Regions from separate parts of the Streptomyces sp. NBC_00829 genome, predicted to be linked through region 2. Evidence: riboswitches for the same ligand, from Rfam matches in the RefSeq annotation. Region 2 holds a riboswitch; each other region holds the start of a gene.
The links. A riboswitch is a leader RNA that binds a small molecule or an ion and turns the genes downstream of it on or off. The one in region 2 is predicted to bind cyclic di-AMP.

Region 1: another riboswitch for cyclic di-AMP. It lies ahead of OG293_RS31785 (C40 family peptidase); the one in region 2 lies ahead of OG293_RS04230 (peptidoglycan DD-metalloendopeptidase family protein).
Region 3: another riboswitch for cyclic di-AMP. It lies ahead of OG293_RS07930 (M23 family metallopeptidase); the one in region 2 lies ahead of OG293_RS04230 (peptidoglycan DD-metalloendopeptidase family protein).

What each region holds. Positions count from the first base shown of each region.
Region 1 is NZ_CP108867.1:7,076,436-7,082,835, forward strand. Features, by position in the region: gene OG293_RS31765 (helix-turn-helix domain-containing protein) at 1-539, opposite strand, end outside; gene OG293_RS31770 (ATP-binding protein) at 770-1,201, shown strand; partial or broken gene OG293_RS31775 (LysR family transcriptional regulator) at 1,238-2,147, opposite strand; gene OG293_RS31780 (LysE family translocator) at 2,229-2,858, shown strand; gene OG293_RS31785 (C40 family peptidase) at 2,939-3,415, opposite strand; cyclic di-AMP (ydaO/yuaA leader) riboswitch at 3,419-3,603, opposite strand; partial or broken gene OG293_RS31790 (ATP-dependent Clp protease proteolytic subunit) at 4,109-4,240, opposite strand; partial or broken gene OG293_RS31795 (ABC transporter permease) at 4,225-4,632, opposite strand; partial or broken gene OG293_RS31800 (TetR/AcrR family transcriptional regulator) at 4,590-5,224, shown strand; gene OG293_RS31805 (urease subunit gamma) at 5,362-5,664, shown strand; gene OG293_RS31810 (urease subunit beta) at 5,679-5,990, shown strand; gene OG293_RS31815 (urease subunit alpha) at 5,983-6,400, shown strand, end outside.
Region 2 is NZ_CP108867.1:1,003,230-1,009,629, forward strand. Features, by position in the region: gene OG293_RS04220 (STM4011 family radical SAM protein) at 1-448, shown strand, start outside; gene OG293_RS04225 (SGNH/GDSL hydrolase family protein) at 471-1,262, opposite strand; gene OG293_RS04230 (peptidoglycan DD-metalloendopeptidase family protein) at 1,432-2,379, opposite strand; cyclic di-AMP (ydaO/yuaA leader) riboswitch at 2,384-2,537, opposite strand; gene OG293_RS04235 (alpha-galactosidase) at 2,943-5,033, opposite strand; gene OG293_RS04240 (tyrosine-protein phosphatase) at 5,216-6,028, shown strand; gene OG293_RS04245 (DUF6126 family protein) at 6,151-6,279, opposite strand; gene OG293_RS04250 (XRE family transcriptional regulator) at 6,371-6,400, opposite strand, start outside.
Region 3 is NZ_CP108867.1:1,943,853-1,950,252, reverse strand. Features, by position in the region: gene OG293_RS07945 (DNA topoisomerase (ATP-hydrolyzing) subunit A) at 1-837, opposite strand, end outside; gene OG293_RS07940 (M16 family metallopeptidase) at 1,011-2,378, shown strand; gene OG293_RS07935 (M16 family metallopeptidase) at 2,396-3,763, shown strand; cyclic di-AMP (ydaO/yuaA leader) riboswitch at 3,983-4,147, shown strand; gene OG293_RS07930 (M23 family metallopeptidase) at 4,160-4,927, shown strand; gene OG293_RS07925 (GntR family transcriptional regulator) at 5,115-5,792, shown strand; gene OG293_RS07920 (HPr family phosphocarrier protein) at 5,953-6,234, opposite strand; gene OG293_RS07915 (GNAT family N-acetyltransferase) at 6,399-6,400, shown strand, end outside.

The sequences.
Region 1 (6,400 bases), 6.1 Mb from region 2:
CGCCGCAGCGCCGCCTCGTCGAGCACGGCGCTCAGCCTCAGCGGCTGCTCGGCCCTCAGGACGGACTGGCGGGCGATCCGCACATCCACCAGGGAGTTGACAGTCGCCGCCGGGAGTTCCTCCAGGGCCGAGCGGGTCACCGCGCGTGCGTAGTCCGGTGTCTGCAGCAGACCGGGCACCACCGAGGTCTCCAGCGTGCGGGCGGTGGACGCCTGCGACTCCAGACTGATGAAGTCCCGGTACTCCCCTGGGAGCAGCCCACGGTACGCGTGCCACCAGCCGTCGCCCCCGCCGTCCGCCGCGTCCGCCAAGGTCTCCAGAAGCGCGCGCAGTTGAGGATCCGCCACCTCGTACGCATCGAGCAGCCGTGTCACATCCGCGGCCCTGACCCCGCTGGCGCCCGTCTCGATCCGGCTCACCTTCGACTGGTGCCAGCCCGCCCGCAGACCGGCTTCCCGGCTGGTGAGGCCGGCGTCGAGGCGGAGCCTGCGCAACTCCTCGCCCAGCTTGCGCCTGCGCACCACGGGACCGTGACGCATTCGGGGCTCCTTTCCCTCCGCGCGCGACCAGTGTGCGAGGGTGCTGCCCAAATACGGTTTCGCGTAGCAGAGTTCACCGCTTTGGGCGACAGATATATGCATATCTTGGTGGATCCCCACCCTGAGAGGCACGATAAGTGGCACTCTGGCGCGAAGCACAATCCGTGGCCGTCCTCGCAATTCCGCTACGAGTCGGAGCGCGGCCCCGGTGGGAAAGGGACAGCGTCGCCATGGCAGACCATCAGGAAGCCTCCGTCACTCTGCCGAGCGATCCCGCCTCGGTCTCCGCGGCCCGCAGATACGTCACAAGCGTCGTCTCCGAATGGGGAATGGCGATCGGGACAGAGGCCATCGACACCGTCCGGCTGATCGTCTCCGAACTCGCCACCAACGCAGTGCAGCACACCTTCGGCCAGTCCCCGACGTTCACCGTCGACCTGAGGCTCGAACGGGAGGAGGAACTGCGCATCGGCGTCACGGACAGTCACCCCCGCTGGCCGCAGCGGCTGCCTGCCGCCGTCCGCCAGGACAACGGCCGAGGGATGGTCATCATCCGCAGCCTGACCGCGGAGTGCGGCGGGCAGCTCTCGGTCACCCCGACACCTGAGGGCGGCAAGACCGTGTGGATCGCCCTGCCGTGGACGGCGCCGGTGCAGAACTGACCGGAAAGCGCGGTGACCCGAGGGGCGGCGGGGCGGTCAGCCACCGGCGCGCCCGAATGCGCCACGCAGCAGAGCCCGCAGGGACTCGGCCGCCGGACCCGACTCCTCACCCCGGTGCGCCACCGAGATCGTCCGTCTGAAGGCCGCCGGTTCCAACTGCCGTACGCCGAGCGGTGTCGCCGCCATCGAGGCCGCCATCTCCGGCACCACCGCCACTCCGAGCCCGGAACTGACCAGCGCGCACACGAGCGCGTAGCCGGGTGACTCGCAGACCACGGCGGGAGTCATCCCGGCCGAGGCCAAGGCGGCCTCGACACCTTTGCGCGACGGATGCGAGGGAGCACTGCTGATCAGAGGCTGCCCTGCGAGATCGGCGACCGGCAGCCGCCCCGAGCCACCCGCGAGCGCATGCCCGGGGGCCGTGACCAGCACCAGCTCCTCCACGAGCAGCGGCTCCAGGAGCACCCCGGGCGGCAGCGGCGCGGGTTCCGCCGGTTCGTACGCATGCGTCAGCGCCAGATCCGCCTCACCGGCCGCCACCGCCACGACCCCGCCCGGCGGTTCGTACTCCGCGACCGCCAGTTCCACGTCCGGGTGCGCCCGGCGAAAGGCGCTCAGCACCGGCGGCAGCAGATGGACGCCCACCGTCGTGAACGTGCCGACACGCAGTCGCCCTCCGGACAGCCCAGCGAGCCGCGCCAGCTCGTGCCGGGCCCGCTCCATCTCGTCGAGCACCCGGCGGGCCCGCGCCGCGAGCAGTTCACCCGCGGCCGTCAGCCGCGCCCCGCGATGATGCCGCACGAGCAGCGTCACTCCCGCCTCGCGCTCCAATTTGGCCAGCTGCTGGGAGCGCGGGCGCGGTGTACCCCAGCCGGGCGGCGGCGCGGGTGATCGAACCGGCCTCCGCGACGGCGACAAGCGCCGCGAGCCGCGTCGGGTCGTACATGACTCCCCTTAAGCATTGCTTTAGGCAGACCCAGAAGATTGCAAGTACACCGTAAAGGCTGAATCGGCCCACGATGGGGCCATGGACGCACAACTGATCGCCTTCCTGGGAGTCGCCGCAGGCATGGTCGCCATGCCGGGCGCGGATTTCACCGTCGTCGTGCGCAATGCGCTCGCCTCGCGGCCGGAGGGTCTGGCCACCGCCGTCGGGGTCGCCGGGGGGCTGCTCGTGCACACAGCCCTGGCGGTCGCGGGACTCGCGGCCGTCCTTGTCGCGGTGCCGGCGCTGTACCGCGCGCTCCAGATCGCGGGCGGCGTCTATGTGCTCTGTCTGGGTGTGCGAGCCGTACGGGCCGCGCTGCGTCCGGCGCCCGTGACGCAGGATCCGCGGGGGGAGGCGGCCGGCGGTGTCGGCCGCGGCCTGCGCCAGGGATTCCTCACCAATGTGCTGAACCCCAAGGCGCCGATCCTCTTCCTCAGCCTGCTCCCGCAGTTCGTGCCGGACGGGGCGTCGGTCCTGCCGCGCACTCTGCTGCTCGCCGCGATCGTCGTCGCGCTGGCCCTGATCTGGTTCCCGGCGGTGGCGCTGCTGGTGGACCGGCTCGGGAACCGGCTGCGTCGGCCGCGCACGACTCGCGCGGTCGAGGGGGTCACGGGCGGGGCGCTGACCGCGCTCGGCGTGACCCTGCTGGCGGCGCCGCTGACGCACTGACGCACCGGGTGCACCACGGGGAGGGCCCGCGCCGACCACCGGTGACGAACGGTGATCGGCGCGTGACCGTCAAGGGCCCGTCAGCGCACCCGGCCGTACCAGACGCGCTTGGTCCAGATCTTCTCCAGCTTCACCCAGGATCCGGTCTTCGGCGAGTGCCAGATCTTGCCTCTGCCGGCGTAGATGCCCACGTGGTAGACGCTGCTGCCGGAGTGGAAGAAGACCAGATCTCCCTGCTGCCGGGAGGACGCCGAGATGTGGCGCGTCTTGTTGTACTGCTGCTGAGCCGTACGCGGGAGCTTCTTGCCCGCCTTCTTGTACGAATACAGCGTCAGCCCCGAGCAGTCGAAACGGGACGGACCCGCCGCGCCGTAGCGGTACGGCGCTCCCTTCTTCGAGGCGGCCACCTTGAGCGCCTTGCCCGCGTGCGTCGTTGCCGCGTGTGCCTCGGAGACGGCGCCGGGCGCCAGCAGCGTGCCGCCGACGGCGGCGAGGGTCAGGGCCGATACGGCTCCTGCCCGGGTCAGCAGAAACGGGACATGAATCTGCGCAGTCATGCGCAACCCTTCGTCAGCCGCCTGTGAAGGGTGACCTGTCGGGTTCGGACGGACGAAGATGCCCGGCCGCGGATGCGGCTTCACCCCGAGGGACGACCGGACTGCCCGGCTGTCCCGTACTGCTTGGGTCCTCCACTCCTGCCGATGCACTTCTGTCGACCAGTCATCCGATGCGGCGGCAGGACTCGGCGTCCGCTCGGACCGCCCCGCCGAGGTGGCGGGGGCTTGTCGTCCCAGGGATCTTGACCCACGGCATGCCGGATTTCCGAACCGAAACGGCGGTTTGTGACCTTTACCACCACTCACCTGTTCGGGTGGACAGGGCCATTTCGGCGACCTGTTCGCGACGCGTAAGGACCCTCGCACCAGCAGTGGAACGGGTTGTTCCGCTCGTTCGGTCGTCGTGGTGCGCAAGTTGTGCGTAGCTGTTGGGTGACCGGCAACTCCACCGAATGAGGGATGGTCATCAGTACACCGATGGCGGTTGACGGAAGGCCGATCGTCCGTCAACTCGGAGCTGCGGGCCGCAGCGTCACCCGATCGGAGCGGCGTTCGCGGTCGAGCAACCTCAGGGAGTTCGGGTGGCAGCGTCGGGCGCTCAGCCGAACCCAGGGAGCGGAGCGAGGCCTTGCGGTTCTTGACCACGTGATCGACCGGGCCGTAGGTCCTGGCGTCCTCGGCGCCGAAGATCGTCTCGCGCTCCAGATCGGCGGCGATCCGCTCCGGAGTCTGACCCGTATGGCGTACGAGCGTGCCGGTCAGCTGCTCCCGCAGCCGCAGCAGCTCCTGTGCGTGGATCTGGGCGAGCACCCGGCCTCGCCCCACCAGGAACCGGTGAGCACGCCGAGCCAGCTGTGGGCCAGGGCGGCCGAGGTGAGGCCGACGAGCGCCGAAGCGCCGATGAGTGTGGTCGCCGCGCGGGCTCCGCGCAGCCCCAGCAGCGTGACCGCGGCTCCCGCCGCGACGCCCGCGAGGGCCCGCGGCAGGATGCTCGACGCCAGCGCGCTGCCGCGCGGATCGCCCGCCGGTGTCGGTACGACGTCCGTCACCTTCACCGCGGTGCCGGCCGGTGCCTGTGCGGTGACCGCCTCCGTGAGCAACTGGGCCACGACCGGGCTGCCGGCCGAAGCGGTCATGAGCCGGGGTCCTTGGTCGCTCACCACGATCGCCCCGTATACGACCCGGTCCTCGATCGCGGTGCCGGCGGCGGCCTCGTCGTAGCGCGGCGCGTGGGGGTGTCGGCGACGGTGCCGCCCGCTGCCTTGCGCGCAATGGCTTCCACGCCACGTCGATGCAGGACATCCTGCGCGAAGCGGGCCTCTCTGCCGGTGCCGTGTACCGCTACTTCCGAAGGAGGAGCTGATCGCGGCCATCGCCGGGGAGGCCTTCGTCGGGATCTGAGCGGCTTTCGACGAAGCCGCCCGGTCCACTCCGCCGCCCATGCCGGACGCCCTCCTCGGCCGTGTCCTGCGCGGCATGCTGGCCGAGCAGGTTCCCGGCGGCGACAAGCAGGCCTTCGCCCGGCTCATCGATCAGGTGTGGACCGAGACGCTGCGCAGCGAGGAGCTCGCCGCCACGCTTGCCGAGGGGTACGCCGGTCGGCGCTCGGCCTGGGCGGAGCTGGTCGAGGCGTACCGCGCGGGCGGCCTGATGGACGCCGACGTACCCGCCGACCATGTGGCCCGCACGCTCATCGCCACCGCCCAGGGGTTCGTCGCGCAGCAGGCGCTCTTCGGTGACACGCAGGCCGAGGCCATCGAGGACGGGCTGGGGGGACTGATGTCCATGGGGCGGGCGAAGATCAGTTAACGCGCCGGAAAAACTCTCCGCCTAACGTTCAGTCCCCCGCCGGGAGAAACCCGTGGTGCGGTGAACGCCGTGCTCACGTGGGTTGACGTCCCGCTGCACCCGGGCGGGTCCGGGTCGGACGACTGTGAGGTGGACGCGTGCAACTCTCCCCGCACGAACAGGAACGACTGCTCATCCATGTGGCGGCGGACGTGGCTCAGAAGCGCCGTGCCCGAGGGGTGAGGCTCAATCATCCCGAGTCCGTCGCCCTGATCACCTCGCACATCCTCGAGGGCGCCAGGGACGGACGCACCGTCGCCGAACTCATGGCGTCGGGCCGCAAGGTCCTCACCCGCGCCGAGGTGATGGACGGCATCCCCGAGATGATCCACGACGTCCAGGTCGAAGCGACCTTCCCGGACGGCACCAAGCTCGTCACCGTCCACGACCCGATCGTCTGAGGGGCAGGCCGCCGATGATCCCCGGAGAGTTCCTCTTCGCCGAGGGCCGTGTGCCCCTCAACGAGGGTCGCGAGATCACCTCGCTCGCCGTCGTCAATGCGGCCGACCGGCCCGTCCAGGTCGGCTCCCACTATCACTTCGCGGAGGCCAACCCCGGCCTGCACTTCGACCGTGCCGCCGCCCGGGGACTGCGGCTGAACATCGCCGCCGGCACCGCCGTGCGCTTCGAGCCCGGCATCCTGATCGACATCGAACTCGTCCCGCTCGCGGGGCGGCGCGTCGTCTCGGGCCTTCGGGGCGAGATCGGGGGCGGTCTCGATGCCTGAGCTCCACCGCGCCGTCTACGCCGACCTGTACGGCCCCACCACCGGTGACCGGATCCGGCTCGCCGACACCGATCTGCTCGTCGAGATCGAGGAGGACCGCTCCGGCGGCCCGGGCCTCGCCGGCGACGAGGCCGTGTTCGGCGGCGGGAAAGTGATCCGTGAGTCGATGGGCCAGGCCCGTACGACACGGGCCGAAGGCGCACCCGACACGGTCATCACCGGCGCCGTCGTCATCGACCACTGGGGCATCGTCAAGGCCGACATCGGCATCCGTGACGGCCGTATCGCCGGCATCGGCAAGGCAGGCAATCCCGACACGATGGACGGCGTGCACCCCGATCTCGTCATCGGCCCCGAGACCGAGATCATCGCGGGCAACGGGAAGATCATGACGGCGGGCGCCATCGACG
Region 2 (6,400 bases):
CGGCTTTCCCGAGCACCTGGAGCACGCCCGCCGCCTGCGCGCCGACCTGCCGGCCCATGTCTACCTTTGGGTGAACGCGGCGGAAGGGCGCGCGTACACCGACGCCGAGGCCGCCGAGTGGACGGAGCTGGACCCTCTCTTCCCGTACAGCCGCCACCCTCACCGCTCGGCCGGACTGCCCTGCCGGACCGGCGAGTCGGTCGTCTCGGTGGACGGCGACGGCACGGTGCGCCGCTGCCACTTCGTTCCCGACGAGCTGGGCAGCCTCTACGACGGCTCCTACCGGCGCGCGTTGCGCCCCCGCGCCTGCCCGCTGGCCGTCTGCGACTGTCATATCGGCTACGTGCATCTGGACTCATTGCCGCTGTACGACGTGTTCGCCGGCGGAGTGCTGGAACGGATACCGGCCCAGCACGGAGCCGGCCTGCGACTGCCCGGCGGGCGGTAGCCGGCCCCACCCTGGCGAACGGTCAAAGTGGCAGCAGATCCGGGCGCTTGGCCTCGACATGGTCCCCGGAGCTCTCGCCGCGCAGCCGTCGGCCGATCCACGGCACCAGGTGTTCGCGCGCCCAGTGGATGTTGTCCCGGCGCACTTCGAGCGACCCGCGGGGCGGCAGCGGCGGCCACGGCTGATCGGGGTCGGCGGGCACCTCGATGCCGAGGACCTGGGCGGCGCGCAGCGCGACCCGGGTGTGCCCCTCGGGCGAGAGGTGGAGCCGGTCGCCGTCCCAGGCCCGCCTGTCCTGGACGGACTTGAGCGACCACAGGTCGAGAACGGGGCAGTCGTAGCGGTCGGCGATGGCGCGTACGTGAGCGGTGTACGTGGCGATCTTGCCGCGGAGGTGGCGCAGCACCGGGACTCCGCGGGTGTCGAAGCCGGTGGTCACCATGACCGTGCCGACAGCGCCCGCGAGGTCGGCGACGGCCCGCTCGAACCGCTCGGCGACATCGTCCGGGTCGGTGCCGGGGCGGATGATGTCATTGCCGCCCGCGCAGAACGTCACCAGATCCGGGGCGAGTTCCCTGGCCCTCGACACCTGCTCGTCGACGATCTGGTCGAGGAGCCGGCCGCGGACGGCGAGATTGGCGTACCTGAAGGCGTGTTCGGGCATCCGGTCGTCGAGCAGGACCGCGAACCGGTCGGCCCATCCGACGTACATCCCGTCGGGTCCCGGGTCTCCGACGCCCTCGGTGAAGCTGTCGCCGATCGCCGCGTACGACCCGAATACGCCGCTCGTCCTTGTTCTCGAATCGTCTGCCACGCGACCATATCTTTCCCTTACGGGTGTGACCTACGCGACCGTAAGGAGGGGTTGACGAGGGGTGATCTATGACACCGGTCAAGATTCACCCAACGCGGAATACGCCGAGTCCCCCCGCGCCGCGGGTGCGGCACGGGGGGACGAGGTGTGGTGCGGGTCGCCAGGTGGCTCAGATGGTGACGCCGTGCTGGCGAAGGTAGGCCAGCGGGTCGATGTCGGAGCCGTAGCCCGGGCCGGTGCGGATCTCGAAGTGCAGGTGCGGACCAGTGGAGTTGCCGGTGGTGCCGGAGAGGCCGATCTGCTGGCCGCCGCTCACGCTCTGGCCGGAGGAGACGGCGAGCGAGGAGAGGTGGGCGTACTGCGAATAGGTGCCGTCGCCGTGCTGGATGACGACCTCGTTGCCGTACGCGCCGCCCCAGCCCGCGGAGACGACGGTGCCCGGGCCGACGGCCTTGACCGGCGTGCCGGAAGCAGCCGCGAAGTCGACGCCGGTGTGGTAGCCGCTGGACCACATGGCGCCGGCCAGGTGGTACGGGGTGATGACGGACGGGCTGTCCACGGGAGTGGTGAAGCCGGAGCCGCTGGTCTTGGCCGGGCTCTTCGCCGCGGTGTCGGAGGCGGGCTGCGCCGTGGTCTTCTCGGCCGCGTCCGAGCCCGTGCCGGAGGAGCCGGTGGAGGCCGGGCGGTCGCGCTTCTCCTTGCGAGGCTGCGACTCCTCGTGCGTCTTCGCCTTCGACTTCGCGCCCAGGGTGAGCTTGAGGCCCGGGTGGATCAGCGACGGGTTCTCACCGACCTGCCGGCGATTGTCCTCGTACAGCTTGTGCCAGCCGCCGGGGACGTGGCGCTCGGCGGCGATCTTCGAGAGACAGTCGCCGGCGACGACGGTGTACGTGGCGGGGCCGGCGGCAGGCCTCTGCGCGGTCTTCTGCGCGACCGGGGCGGCTGCGGCGGTCACGGCCGTGTGCGGCGTCGTGGCGGGGGCCGTCTTGCCCGCGGCGTGGGCGCCGGTGGCAACCGTGAGCGGCAGCGCGATGGCGGCGCCACCCGTGCCGGCGGCGACGAGGCCGCGCGTGATCGGGCTGGTCCTGGGACGGCGATGCTTACCCTTTGCGGGCATGGCGCTTTCCTCTCCGGCGCCGGCGAGGTGAGCTGTCGGGTTCGGGCTGGAGATGCCCGGCCGCGCTGTGCGCGACTTGACCCCTAGCCGTCCGGAGGTCCGGATTCGGCGTACTACCTGGGTCCCCCGCTCCTGCCACGCGTGGGTGGGTTCGAATTCCGGTCGGCGGCAGGATTAGGCGGTCCGTCCGGATTGACCGTGAACGTAAACGAGTGGAGCCGAATGGAACAAGCCGCCGCATTTTCCGATCATTGTTTGCCGGGAAATCGCCGGAGAATTCCCGTTACGCTCCGTGAATTAATGATCTTCCCGCGCCCGCAGGGCAAAGGAATTCGCGGCGGCGCCCCCGCCACGCACCGTCACGGATGAGATCCTGCTCACGAGCCGCGCGCCGCCCTCATTACAGACGGGGCACGCCATACTTAATCGCTCAATTCGGACAGAACAGTCATTCAATGACTATCGACCGAATAGTCTCGTTCACCGCCTAAGCGCTCACAATGCCGATGGAATTCCGCGGAGCCGGGCTGCCCATTTCGACCATTTCATCCCTTAGGGGCAGATCAGTGGCGGCGCAACCGGATCACCGTCGCGTCCATGTCGCCCTTCAGCCCGGTGTGCAGTCCGTGATGCAGCAGGACGGATCCGCGGTGCAGCGCGCCGGTGTCCAGGTCCTCGTAGGCCGCCGCGGAGTCGATACCGCGCAGCCGGAGCCGCGGCGGCTGCTCTCCGTAGTGCTGCGCCTGAAGCCAGGCGAGGACGACTGATTCATCGCCCTTGACGTACTGCACAGCGCTGAGCCCGCCCTCGGGCGCCCGCAGCCGGTACAGCTCGCCGTGCTGCACCAGCGGCCTGATCTTCTTGTAGAGCTCCACCCAGACACGGGCCTCGGCGAGCTCCTCCTCGGTCCACTCGGTGAGGTCGCCGCCGACCCCCAGGACACCGGCCATGGCGCTGACAAACCGGAAACGAAGCGTGCTGAACCTGCCGTTGAGCTGGACATTCGGACTGTCGGTGACCCACGCGGCCATGACCCTCGCGGGATGCAGCTGGGTGAAGCCGTGCTGGATGGCAAGCCGGTCCAGCGGGTCGGTGTTGTCGGAGGTCCACACCTGGTCGGTACGGGAGAGGATGCCGAGGTCGATCCGGCCACCGCCGCCCGAGCAGGACTCGAAGGCGACGGAGGGGTGCGCGGCCCGCAGCCGGTCGAGCAGTGCGTACAGCGCGTGCACATGCTCGACCCACAGCTTCTGGGGATAGTCCTCCCCCGGCCATCCGGCATCCGTGAAACAGCGGTTGAAGTCCCATTTCACATAGTCGACGGGCGTGCTACTCAGTAGGCCGTCCAACTGCCCCCAGAGGTATTCCTGCACGTCCTCGCGCGCGAGGTTGAGCACCAGCTGATTGCGGAATTCGATCCTGGCGCGTCCGGGGTGGTGCTGCACCCAGTCGGGGTGCGCGCGGTAGAGATCGCTGTCCGCATTGACCATTTCCGGTTCGACCCAGATACCGAACTGCATACCCAGCCCGTGCACTTCGTCGGCGAGCGGCCCCAGGCCGTCCGGAAAGCGCTCGGGATTGGGGGTCCAGTCGCCGAGTCCGGCCCGGTCGCTGGTGCGCTGCCCGAACCAGGCGTCATCGACGACGAACAGCTCGACGCCCATGGCCGCCGCCCTGCGCGCGAGAGCCCGCTGCTGCTTCTCGGAGATGTCGAAGCCGGTGGCCTCCCAGGAGTTGTAGAGGACGGGCCGCTCGGCCGCCGCGTCCGGTACGACGTGCGCCAGCTGCCAGGCGTGCCAGGCGCGGCTGGCCCCGCCGAATCCCTTGTCGCTCCACAGCCCGGCGAAGACGGGCGAGGTGTACGACTGTCCCGGTGCGAGTCGCAGCAGCCCGGAGTCGTCGTGGCCGACTCCGCCGGTGATCTGCACCACGCCGTCGGGCAGCTGCTGTACGGAGATCCGCCAGGACCCCGACCAGCCGAGCGCGCAGCCGTAGACCTCGCCCCGCTCCTCCGTGGCCCCTTCGGCGTCCAGCGCCACCCACGGCAGATGCTGGTGCCCGGTGTGGCCCCGGCGGCTGCCGATCACCTTCTCGCCGTAGGTGAGCTCCGACCGTACGAGCAGGGACTCGGCCGCCCACCGCCCGTGCAGCTGGCTGAGCCGCCAGCCGTCGCGCCGTGGGAGCGTCCAGGCCGCCGCGTCGGCCCTCAGCAGCTCCAGATCCGGTCCGTCGCCCGTGTGGGTGACGGTGACCCAGCGCTCGATGACATCGGTGTCGTCGCGCATCCGGTGGTGCAGGGTGAGATCCAGCCCGTGAACGGCGTCGGCGAGGCGGACCCGCAACTCGTCGCCGTACACCGCGGCCTCGGCGAAGCACCACTCGGTGCCCCGCACCTCGGGCGTGCGGACGGACAGCGCCGGACGTACGAAGCGCGGCCCGCCCTCGACCGGATACTCCTCACGGCCGTCGAGCTGGGACTCGAACGGCCAGGAGGGCGGAGGCCCCTGGGCCGCCAGTGCCTCGGCGTCGGCCCCGGAGATCCGTGGCCCCCAGTGGAGATGCAGCAGGTCGTCATCGTCCGTGAGGTGGAGTGCATAACTGCTTGTCGGTCCGGAGAGAACCCACGTACGACCCTTGCCCACACTCTCGATCATCCCGACCCCTCAGATATTCACAGGTTCGCACAGACTCGCACATCATCCGGTGGAAGTCGCCGCCGTGCAACGCCCTTGCGGGGACGGCAGCCGAAATGATTGCCCGATAAAGCAATGTCGTATCGTCAGGAACACGCCTTCGTCGGCGGCCAGCGTCGACGGCAGTCACTTCAGGAGCCCATGTGACGCAGCAGCTGCCGCAGGCCCCCTCGACAGAGCCCGAGCTGACCGGTGTGCGCAACTTCCGGGACGTGGGCGGACTGCCGACCGTCGACGGCCGACGCGTGCGGCGCGGACGGCTCTACCGCAGCGGGCACCTGGCGCACGCGACCGAGTCCGACGCCTCGTTCCTCGCGACCCTGGACCTGCACACGATCTTCGACTTCCGCAACGCCGCCGACATGCGGCTGGAGGGACCCGACGTCGAGCTGCCGGGCGTACGGAATGTGAATCTGCCGCTCAGCGATCCGGCCGACGGCGCGGAGTTCTGGAGGATGGTGCGGGACGGCAGTATCGACCAGCTGCGGTCGATCCTCGCCGACGGGAAGGCGGCCGGCCGGATGTCGGCGTCCTACCGGACGATGATCAGGCACCGCACGGCGGAGCACAGCAGGGTGCTGCACTCGCTCGCCGAGGACAGCGTCCCGGCCCTGATGCACTGCGCAGCGGGCAAGGACCGTGCCGGACTGTCGGTCGCGGTGTCCCTGCTGGCCGTCGGTGTCGAGCGGGACGCGATCGAGGCGGACTACCTGAAGTCGAATGATCCGCACCGCCGATACGTGGTCCGCCGCAGCGACAACTCCCCGGCCGGCATGTCACCGGAGGTGATGGAGCTGCTGTCCCCGCTCTTCGACGCCCGTGCCGAGTATCTCGCCGCCGCCTTCGACACGATCGAGCAGACCTGGGGCACCACCGAGCGCTATCTCGGCGAGGGCCTGAAACTCGGTGACGAGACGCGGGAGCGGCTGCGCGAGCGGCTTCTCGACGAGGTGTGAGGCTTCGGCGGCAGGGGCGTCCGCCCTTGCCGCCGGTTGCCCGTCGGCTTCCGCCGCCGGTTCTCGGCCGCCGCCGGGGTTCTCAGCCCTTGCTGCCGGTTGCGGCCCCTTGCCTCCGGTTCTCAGCCCTTGCCGCCCAGCGTGAACAGCAGATACAGGAACGCGGCGAACAGATGGCCCGCCACCAGGTAGGCGAAGAGCCGGATCACGAGGCCTCGGGGAAACTTCCCCTCCTCGTTGTATACGGACATGACGTGCCTCTCGGTCGTTTCGGAAGCGCCGGACGCGCCGGAAGTGCCAGACGCGCCAGACGCATCTGGGGCGTCGGACGTCTCGTGTGTGTCAGACATGGGGATGGATGTCGGGGCTCTG
Region 3 (6,400 bases), 940 kb from region 2:
ACCGACCGTGAAGGGCAGTTCGGTGACGACCAGGCCCTTGCGGCGCGGCGTGACGTCCTCCACGGAGGCCGTCGCCCGGATCTTGAAGGTGCCGCGCCCCGATTCGTAGGCGTCCTTGATGCCCGCGAGGCCCACGATCCGGCCACCGGTCGGCAGGTCGGGACCGGGGACATGGCGCATCAGCGTCTCAAGGTCGGCGCCCGGGTGCCTGATCAAGTGGCGGGCGGCGGCGATGACCTCGCCCAGGTTGTGCGGCGGCATGTTCGTCGCCATACCGACAGCGATGCCGGACGAGCCGTTGACCAGCAGATTCGGATAGGCGGCGGGGAGGGCTACGGGCTCCCGCTCCTGGCCGTCGTAGTTCGACTGGAAATCGACGGTGTCCTCGTCGATCGACTCGGTCATGAGGCTGGTGGCGTCGGCCATCCGGCACTCGGTGTAGCGCATGGCGGCCGGCGGGTCGTCGTTGCCGAGGGAACCGAAGTTGCCGTGCCCGTCGACCAGGGGCAGGCGCATGGAGAACGGCTGTGCCATCCGCACCAGGGCGTCATAGATCGACGCGTCGCCGTGCGGATGCAGCTTACCCATGACCTCGCCGACGACACGGGCGCACTTCACATAGCCGCGGTCGGGGCGCAGGCCCATTTCGTTCATCTGGTAGACGATCCGGCGGTGGACCGGTTTCATGCCGTCCCGTGCGTCCGGCAGGGCCCGGGAGTAGATCACCGAGTAGGCGTACTCGAGGAAGGAGCCCTGCATTTCGTCCACGACGTCGATGTCGAGGATCTTCTCCTCGAAATCGTCCGGAGGCGGGGTCTTCGTGCTGCGGCGGGCCATCGCGGCTGCTGCTCCTTCACGTACCAGGTCTGGATCTGACGCGGACCATTGTGGACCGTCCCGCTGACAACGCCGACCGCGACCCGGGAACTTCGCCAGGTGTCAGCGCGCTTGCATACAGTGGCAGGGCTGACAAAAACAGCAGCATCGCGATCGAAGGGACGTACATGCCCATGGGTCACACGGCCACAGCGCAGGCCGGTTCCGGCGGCCTGACAGCGACAGAGCACCGGCTGGCCAACGGCCTGCGCGTGGTGCTCTCCGAGGACCATCTGACCCCGGTGGCCGCGGTCTGCCTCTGGTACGACGTCGGTTCGCGCCACGAGGTCAGGGACCGCACCGGCCTGGCCCACCTCTTCGAGCACCTGATGTTCCAGGGCTCCGCCCAGGTGACGGGGAACGGCCACTTCGAGCTGGTCCAGGGCGCGGGCGGCTCGCTGAACGGCACCACCAGCTTCGAGCGTACGAACTACTTCGAGACAATGCCCACCCACCAGCTGGAGCTCGCGCTCTGGCTGGAGGCCGACCGCATGGGCTCGCTGCTGACCGCGCTCGACGACGAGTCGATGGAGAACCAGCGCGACGTCGTCAAGAACGAGCGCCGCCAGCGGTACGACAATGTTCCGTACGGCACGGCGTTCGAGCGGCTGACCGCTCTCGCCTACCCCGAGGGCCACCCGTACCACCACACGCCTATCGGCTCGATGGCCGACCTGGACGCGGCGACCCTGGAGGACGCCCGCGCCTTCTTCCGTACGTACTACGCGCCGAACAACGCCGTGCTGTCGGTCGTCGGCGACATCGACCCGGAGCAGACGCTCGCCTGGATCGAGACGTACTTCGGCTCCATCCCCTCCCACGACGGCAAGCAGCCGCCGCGCGACGGCTCGCTCCCGGAGGTCATCGGGGAGCAGCTGCGCGAGGAGATCCGTGAGGAGGTCCCGGCGCGTGCGCTGATGGCCGCCTATCGCCTGCCGCACGACGGCACCCGCGAGTGTGACGCCGCGGATCTTGCGCTCACCGTCCTCGGCGGCGGCGAGTCGTCCCGGCTCCACAACCGCCTGGTGCGCCGGGACCAGACGGCCGTCGCGGCCGGCTTCGGTCTGCTGCGGCTGGCCGGCGCCCCGTCGCTGGGCTGGCTGGACGTCAAGACGTCCGGCGGCGTCGAGGTCCCGCAGATCGAGGCCGCGGTCGACGAGGAGCTCGCGCGGTTCGCCGCCGAGGGCCCCACGCCCGAGGAGATGGAACGCGCGCAGGCCCAGTTGGAGCGCGAGTGGCTGGACCGGCTCGGCACGGTCTCGGGCCGCGCGGACGAACTGTGCAGGTACGCCGTGCTGTTCGGCGACCCGCAGCTGGCGCTGACCGCCGTACAGCGGGTCCTCGACGTCACCGCCGAGGAGGTGCAGGCGGTCGCCCAGGCCCGGCTGCGGCCCGACAACAGGGCGGTGCTCGTCTACGAACCCGTCTCCGCCGACGACGGCGAGCACAGCGACGACAGCGACAGCGACGAGAACGACGAGCACGAGGGGACGGACCAGTGAGCGACGCTGCCGTGACCATGACGTTCCACCCGCAGCCCCAGGCGGGCGCGCCCCGGCCCTGGGCGTTCCCCGCCCCCGATCGCGGCACGCTGGACAACGGCCTGACCGTCCTGCGCTGCCACCGCCCCGGCCAGCAGGTGGTGGCCATCGAGATCTCCCTCGACGCCCCGCTGGACGCCGAGCCCGAGGGCCTCGACGGCGTCGCCACGATCATGGCGCGTGCCCTCTCGGAGGGCACCGACAAGCACTCCGCCGAGGAGTTCGCCGCCGAGCTGGAGCGCTGTGGCGCCACCCTCGACGCGCACGCCGACCACTCCGGCGTCCGCGTCTCCCTGGAGGTCCCGGTCTCCCGGCTGCCCAAGGCTCTCGGTCTGCTCGCCGAGGCGCTGCGCGCGCCCGCCTTCGCCGACAGCGAGGTGGAGCGGCTCGTACGCAACCGTCTGGACGAGATCCCGCACGAGACGGCCAACCCCGCCCGCCGAGCGGCCAAGGAACTCTCCAAGGAACTCTTCCCGGCCACCGCGCGCATGTCGCGCCCCCGCCAGGGCACCGAGGAGACAGTGGCCGGGATCGACTCCGCGGCCGTGCGCGCCTTCTACGAGGCGCATGTGCGGCCCGCCACGGCCACCGCGGTGATCGTGGGCGACCTCACCGGAGTCGACCTGGACGCCGTGCTCGGCGACAGCCTCGGCACCTGGACGGGCGACAAGGCCGAGCCCCGTCCCGTACCGCCGATCGCGGCCGACGACACAGGGCGCGTCGTGATCGTGGACCGGCCGGGTGCCGTGCAGACGCAACTGCTGATCGGCCGCATCGGCCCGGACCGGCACGACCGTGTCTGGCCGGCGCAGGTCCTCGGCGCGTACTGCCTGGGCGGCACCCTCACCTCCCGTCTGGACCGCGTGCTGCGGGAGGAGAAGGGCTACACCTACGGCGTACGGGCCTTCGGCCAGGTGCTGCGCTCCGCCCCCGACGGATCGGGCGCCTCGATGCTCGCCGTCAGCGGCTCGGTGGACACGCCCAACACCGGACCGGCGCTGGACGATCTCTGGAAGGTGCTGCGCACGCTCGCGGCCGAGGGGCTCACCGACGCGGAGCGCGATGTGGCCGTGCAGAACCTCGTGGGCGTCGCTCCGCTGAAGTTCGAGACGGCCGCGTCCGTCGCGGGCACGCTCGCCGACCAGGTCGAGCAGTTCCTCCCGGACGACTACCAGGCGCAGTTGTACGTGCGGCTGGCGGAGACCGGGACGGTGGAGGCGACGGCGGCGGCCGTCAGCGCCTTCCCGGTGGACCGTCTGGTGACGATCCTCGTCGGCGACGCCTCGCAGATCGAGGAGCCGGTCAGGGCGCTCGGCATCGGTGAAGTGAGTGTTGTCACAGGCTGATTGAGTGCGGCCCTACGGCCGGACAGCTCCACATGTGCAACCGGAACCCCGGCATCCATGGTGATGTCGGGGTTCCTTGTTATGTCCGCTTTGCCATGGACGCTGCCCGTCTGCCCTGTGGCGTGCACTACAAAAGTCCCTGTCTGTTTGGCGATTGAAAGCGGCCCGGCCTAGCGTCGGTCCGGCTGTCCGCCACAAGCCCGCCGCACCCGCGGCATCGGACAGCCATCGCCGAGTCCCCGTCAGGCGCGAGCCTGGGGAGCCGGGGACCCACTCAGTCCCTGGGGTGAATCGGAAGCCTTCGCACCCGTGCGGAGGGGCCCGTAGGAGACCTTCCTGCTCCGAACCCGTCAGCTAACCCGGTAGGCGAGAGGGAAGGAAAGGACCAGCCACTTCATGGCGTTCACCCGTGCCACCGGGAAGCACCGTGCCCCGAGCCGTATGTCGCGCAAGAGCGCGAGCATGGCGGGCGTCGCGGCCCTAGCCACCACCGGCGTCATCGGATCCATCGCTTCCCCCGCCTTCGCCGCCGACTCCGGCGCGACGGTCGAGGACACCGGTCTGACCGAGATGGTGGCTGCTGACCAGATCGCCGACCAGATCGCCGACCAGGCCGCCGCCCAGCAGCAGGAGGCCGCCGAGGCGGTCGCCAAGGCGAAGGCCGAGGCCGAGGCGAAGCGCAAGGCCGAGGCCCGCGCCAAGGCGGCCCGCGAGGCCAAGGAGCGCGCCGCCCGCGACGCCGAGCGCAAGCGCCTCAACACCTTCGTCGCGCCGATCAGCGGCTCCTACGTCTCCACGGGCTACAAGACCGGCGGCGCCATCTGGTCCTCCGGCAGCCACACCGGCATCGACTTCCACGCCGCGTCCGGCACGACCGTGCACGCGGTCGGCTCCGGCACCGTCGTCGAGGCCGGCTGGGGCGGCGCCTACGGCAACAACGTCGTGATCAGGATGAACGACGGCTCGTACACGCAGTACGGCCACCTCTCGTCCATCGGCGTCTCGGTCGGCCAGCGCGTCACGCCCGGCCAGCAGATCGGTCTCTCCGGCTCGACCGGCAACACCACCGGGCCGCACCTCCACTTCGAGGCCCGCACGAGCGCCGAGTACGGCTCCGACATCAACCCCCTCGCGTACCTGCGCGCGCACGACGTCAACGTCTGATCTCACACTCACCCGATCGTGGGCCCCGGCTTCCCGCCGGGGCCTTCGTCGTTTTTCGCCCGAACTGCTGGCCAAAAGATATGCATGGATTCCCGGGTGGCATCGGAAAATCCTGCGTATTGCAATAGAGTCACGGGACAGACGTCAATCGGCTGCGTTTCGCGCGGATTAAAGCGGAGGTTCGGATATGCGCATTCCTGCGCACTCGGTATGCACGGCGATCCGCGACGACATCGTCTCCGGTGTATTCGAGCGTGGCAGCCGGCTCACCGAGGAGCAGCTGGCGCGGCGGTACGGCGTCTCGCGGGTCCCGGTGCGCGAAGCCCTGCGCACCCTGGAGTCCGAGGGGTTCGTCACGACCCGCAGGCACGCCGGCGCCTGCGTCGCCGAGCCCACCGACCAGGAGGCCGCCGACCTGCTGGAGATCCGGATGCTGCTGGAGCCGCTGGGCGCAGCCCGGGCCGCCCAGCGGCGTACCGAGGCCCATCTGAAGGTCCTGCGCGGCCTGGTGAGGCTGGGGCAGGAGCGAGCCCGCCGCGGCCAGGGCGAGGATCTGCGGTCCCTGGGCGGCTGGTTCCACGAGACGCTGGCCCAGGCCTCCGGCAGCCCTGGACTGACCGCGCTGCTCACCCAGTTGCGGCACAAGATCGCCTGGATGTACGCCGTCGAGCAGCCGGCCAAGCCCGTCGACTCCTGGGCGGAGCACGGCGCGATCGTGGACGCGGTGGCCCGCGGCGACGTCGAGCGTGCGCGGACGCTGACCGCACTGCATACCGAACGTGCACTCGCCGCGCACCGGCTGCGTCGCGTGGAGCGCGTGAGGACTTCGCAACATGCCGTAAACACCGCGAGCGCCCGTCATTAACAGTCGCACCGTATACAAAGACAAGACATGCGCGGGTCCTGTTTTCCGCTGCCCTTGTTCAATTGAAATCCGGGCCTATAGATAAACGGAGCCGCAGTCTCCCTCATTCGGGATTTCGCGGCTCCGTCGCGGAGAAATTCGGGCAACCCGTTCCGGGGGGTCAGACGGTCTCGGGGAGCTCGTCGAGGCCCTCGGCGACCAGCTTGGCCAGACGGTCCAGGGCGGCCTCGGCGCCGTCCGCCTCGGAGGCGAGCACGATCTCCTCGCCGCCCTGTGCGCCCAGGCCGAGCACGGCGAGCATCGACGCCGCGTTGACCGGGGTGCCGTCGCTCTTGGCGATCGTCATGGGGACGCCGGAGGCCGTGGCGGCACGGACGAAGATGGAAGCGGGGCGGGCGTGAAGGCCCTCCGCCCAGCCGACGTTGACGCGGCGCTCAGCCATGGTGTTGCCCTTCAAGTCTTTGCGGGTTGTCTAGACCAGTCTCTCATGTGTCGCGGCGTGCTCTCCAACTGGCCTCGGCCCGGGTGCGAGCGCCGTTCGGCCCTCCTCAGACTGCCCTCAGCCAACCGCCTACGCGACCGGTGGGTGAGTCGTACGCTTCACCCAT